Regions from separate parts of the Enterobacter dykesii genome, predicted to be linked through region 1. Evidence: predicted binding sites of a transcription regulator. Region 1 holds the regulator's gene; the other holds the start of a gene.
The links. Region 1 encodes PhoB, which activates phosphate uptake and scavenging genes when phosphate is short. Its sites were predicted from a motif close to CTGTCATAAAACTGNCNNAT; they were not measured.

Region 1 (2,407 bases):
GATCTCACGTACGGCGTCACTTTTACTTGCCCCGACGGTGGTGAGATGCCCGGTCGCAATCACCGGAATCGGCTGGTCGCCGCGCAGGGCGCAGGCATCGGCGTGCTGCTGGTGATAATAGTCGGTGATGGCCTGCAGGAGATGCTGCTGCTTTTCCGCGCCCGACAGCCCCGCCTGGCTTTGCACGATGTCGCGCGGTCGTAAAAAGGGAATGGGGCACAGCACCGCCCCCGGCGTGCCGTCGCGTTTTTTCAGGATCTGCGGGGCGTGCCCGGCGCTGGCGACCACAGTGGTATTGAGAAATGCCAGGATGTCGCGGGATTCATTGAGCGTCGCGACGGAATCATGGTTGCCGGCGACAATCACCAGATGACAGCCGGTTTGCTGCAAATTCACCACGAAGCGGTTGTACAGTTCACGCGCATAGCTGGGGGGCGAGCCGGTATCAAAGATGTCACCCGCCACAATAATCGCGTCCACCTCGTGCGTCCGGGCCGTTTCCAGCAGCCAGTTCAGGAACGCTTCATGTTCAGCCGCACGGCTTTTGCTGTAAAAATTTTGACCCAGATGCCAGTCCGAGGTGTGAAGTATGCGCATAGCTGATCCGTGGCAAAAAAGAGAAAGCAGGATTATAAACGTTCAGAGACGGGAAAATAACCGCTGTAATAAAACAACGGTTTGCCCGTTATCGTGGTACTGTTTTTCATAAATCTGTCATAAATCTGACGCATAATGGCGCCGAATTACAAACTTGTAACGTAAATAAGATAAGACAGGGCAAAGTATGGCGAGACGTATTCTGGTCGTAGAAGATGAAGCTCCAATTCGTGAAATGGTGTGCTTCGTGCTCGAGCAAAACGGCTTCCAGCCGGTTGAAGCGGAAGATTATGACAGCGCAGTGAACCAGCTGAATGAACCCTGGCCCGATCTGATTCTGCTGGACTGGATGTTGCCCGGCGGCTCCGGACTGCAGTTTATCAAACACCTGAAGCGTGAGGCGCTGACCCGCGACATCCCGGTTGTGATGCTCACGGCGCGCGGAGAAGAAGAGGATCGCGTGCGCGGTCTGGAGACCGGCGCGGACGATTACATTACTAAACCGTTCTCCCCAAAAGAGCTGGTTGCCCGCATTAAAGCCGTGATGCGCCGTATTTCGCCGATGGCGGTGGAAGAGGTGATAGAGATGCAGGGGCTGAGCCTTGATCCCACCTCACACCGCGTGATGACCGGTGAAAATCCCCTCGACATGGGGCCTACCGAATTTAAACTACTGCACTTCTTTATGACCCACCCGGAACGCGTGTACAGCCGCGAGCAGTTGCTGAATAACGTCTGGGGAACTAACGTGTATGTCGAAGACCGGACGGTTGACGTACATATTCGCCGCCTGCGAAAAGCGCTGGAACTGAGCGGCCACGATCGCATGGTGCAGACGGTCCGCGGCACGGGTTATCGTTTTTCTACCCGTTTCTGAACAATGACAGGAGTGTGACGCGTGCTGGAACGTCTGTCATGGAAAAGGCTCGTCTTTGAACTGATCTTATGCTGTATTCCGGCCTTCATTCTGGGGGCCTTTCTTGGACACCTGCCGTGGTTTCTGCTGGCGTCGGTCACCGGGCTGCTGATCTGGCATTTCTGGAACCTGCTGCGCCTCTCCTGGTGGCTGTGGGTTGACCGAAGTATGACGCCGCCGCCGGGAAGCGGCAGCTGGGAGCCGCTGCTGTACGGTCTGCATCAGATGCAGATGCGTAATAAAAAGCGCCGCCGCGAGCTGGGGAGCCTGATTAAGCGTTTTCGCAGCGGCGCAGAGTCGCTGCCGGATGCCGTGATTCTGACGACCGAAGAAGGGACCATCTTCTGGTGTAACGGCCTGGCGCAACAGCTGCTGGGCCTGCGCTGGCCCGACGACAATGGCCAGAATATCCTCAACCTTCTGCGCTATCCCGAGTTCACGCTGTATCTGAAAAAGCGTGATTTTACCCGTCCGCACAATCTGAAGCTCAATAATGGTCGCCATCTGGAAATCCGCGTGATGCCCTACAGCGATAAGCAGTGGCTGATGGTGGCGCGCGATGTCACCCAGATGTACCAGTTGGAAGGGGCGCGTCGCAACTTCTTCGCCAACGTCAGCCACGAACTGCGAACCCCGCTAACCGTGCTTCAGGGCTACCTGGAGATGATGCAGGAGCAAACGCTTGAAGGCGCGCCGCGTGAAAAAGCGCTGCACACCATGCGCGAGCAAACGCACCGGATGGAAGGGCTGGTGAAGCAGCTGCTGACGCTCTCGAAGATTGAAGCGGCGCCAACGCTTGCGCTAAATGACACTATTGATGTCCCGATGATGCTGCGGGTCGTGGAGCGTGAAGCGCAGACGTTAAGCCACAAAAAGCATCACCTGACTTTTGAA
Region 2 (2,407 bases), 1.8 Mb from region 1:
ACATCCTGATCGCACATCACATTGATCGTCTGCGTCCATAACACCACGCATGCTATCAGCACGATAATCAGAATTACCCAGCGTATTTTTTTCACTCCAGACTCCGTCTAAAAACCTGATGTAACAAGGTTATCATGCTTATCTTAAACAGGGACTAACTGTACCGCCATCGCGCTTTTTTCAGAATCCTGCACTTGTTTCATGGTGTAAACCGTTTACGCTAGCATTATGATAACAACGACAAAAGAGGTTAATGATGCGCTTCATCATTCGAACAATTATTGCTCTGGCCATCGTCTGGATTGGCCTTCTGCTCACGGGTTACGGTGTGCTAGTGGGAAGCACCGAAAACGCAGCCGGGTTAGGGATTCAGTGTAAATATTTAACGGCACAGGGCGTCAGCACTGCGCAATATCTGCATACTGACAGCGGGATCGTTGGCTTGACCAACTGTCCGGTCCTGCGTAAGACATCCGTCGTGATTGATAATGGCTAATCGGCCGGTGATATGGCTGATATAAAAAACGCCGCAAGAGATGCGGCGTTTTTTTATGCGAGCAGAGATTAAAACGGGTAGTCGTGATAGCCCATTTGTTCAGAAATCTTTCGTGCGGCAGTGTGCAGAATAGCCACATATTCATGCAGGCGCTCTTCGGAGAAGCGTAAGGTTGGGAAGGAGATACTCAAGCCTGCGATCACCACCCCAAAGCGGTCAAACACCGGAACGCCGATGCAGCGCAGCCCCTCTTCCTGCTCTTCGTTATCTTCGCCATACCCCTGCTCGCGTACGCGATCGAGCACCGTTAACAGCGCGTCCGTGCTGGTAATGGTTCGTGAAGTACTTTGCTTGTATTCCACGCCTTCCAGGATCTGCTTCACTTCCTCACGATCGCGCCACGCCAGCAGAACCTTACCAATCGCGGTGCTGTACAGCGGGTTGCGACGACCAATGCGCGAGTACATGCGCAGATTGTACATGGAGTCGATTTTATGGATGTACACAATGCTGTCTTCATCCAGCGCACCGAGATGGATTGTCTCTTTGGTCAAGCGAGAGATTTCACGCATCTGAATATCAGCGCTACGGATCAGGTCAACATTTTGTAGCGCACGGGCGCCCAGCTCAAACAGCTTCAGCGTCAGAGAGTATTTTTCAGATTCGCCTTCCTGGGCTACGTAGCCCAGCGACTTCATGGTTTGTAAAAAGCGATATACGGTGCTTTTAGACATCATGACGCGCTGCGACAACTCTGTAATACCTATTTCACGCTCTTCCCCCAGCGCCTGTAAGATGCCAAACACCTTCAGCACGGAAGAAACAGAATCTGGCTGTTTATCCAAATCCGCAATAGCCATTTACCACCTCATAGAGAGTGTTTTATAAAAATCAGAACCGGTTTTTATTATAAGTTCCCGTCATGTCACCTGCAATCAATCCGCGTTTACTTCGTTACAAATCTGCGACATATCGCGGCTGTAACAATGCTAAAATAGTTATCATGAGAATAATTTCACGCTGAGCTTTTTTAATCCTAATGGAAAAAACCCTTTCCGATGGCCTGCCTTTACCCCAGCGGTACGGCGCTATAGCGACCATCATTATCGGTATCTCAATGGCCGTCCTTGACGGCGCAATCGCGAACGTTGCCCTGCCAACCATCGCCAGCGACCTGCATGCCTCTCCCGCCAGTTCGATATGGATCGTCAACGCCTATCAGATTGCGATTGTGGTTTCCCTGCTCTCGTTCTCTTTCCTGGGCGATATGTTCGGTTACCGTCGGGTGTACCAGTGCGGTCTGGTGGTTTTCACCTTCACGTCGTTGTTATGCGCCCTTTCAGTTTCACTGCATACCCTGACGCTTGCCCGCATAGCGCAGGGTTTTGGCGGCGCGGCGCTCATGAGCGTAAACACGGCGTTGATCCGCTTAATTTATCCGCAGCGTCATCTGGGGCGCGGCATGGGGATAAACTCGTTTATTGTGGCCGTCTCTTCCGCCGCCGGGCCAACCATTGCGGCGGCGATCCTTTCCGTTGCGTCATGGCAATGGCTGTTCGCCATTAACGTGCCGCTGGGTATCGTCGCTATATTCTTTGCCCTGCGCTTTCTACCTGCTAACGGTCCCAAAAGCACCATGCCGCGCTTCGATGTGGCGAGTGCGGTGATGAATGCCCTGACCTTTGGCCTGCTGATTACGGCGCTGAGCGGCTTTGCGCAGGGACAGTCTCTGATGCTTACCGGCGCGGAGCTCATCGCCCTGCTGGCGATCGGCTTCTTCTTTGTTCGCCGCCAGCTCACTCTCCCCGTGCCTTTACTGCCAGTCGATCTGCTGCGTATTCCCCTCTTTTCCCTCTCCATTTGCACGTCCGTCTGCTCGTTTTGCGCCCAGATGCTGGCCCTGGTTTCTCT

Region 2: the regulator PhoB is predicted to act here: its motif matches at 1,448-1,467, upstream of kdgR (DNA-binding transcriptional regulator KdgR).

The regions. Positions count from the first base shown of each region.
Region 1 is NZ_CP126604.1:940,048-942,454, forward strand. It holds gene sbcD (exonuclease subunit SbcD) at 1-597, opposite strand, end outside; gene phoB (phosphate response regulator transcription factor PhoB) at 785-1,474, shown strand; gene phoR (phosphate regulon sensor histidine kinase PhoR) at 1,496-2,407, shown strand, end outside.
Region 2 is NZ_CP126604.1:2,698,477-2,700,883, forward strand. It holds gene mgrB (PhoP/PhoQ regulator MgrB) at 1-95, opposite strand, end outside; gene F0320_RS12975 (YobH family protein) at 257-496, shown strand; gene kdgR (DNA-binding transcriptional regulator KdgR) at 565-1,356, opposite strand; gene F0320_RS12985 (MFS transporter) at 1,536-2,407, shown strand, end outside.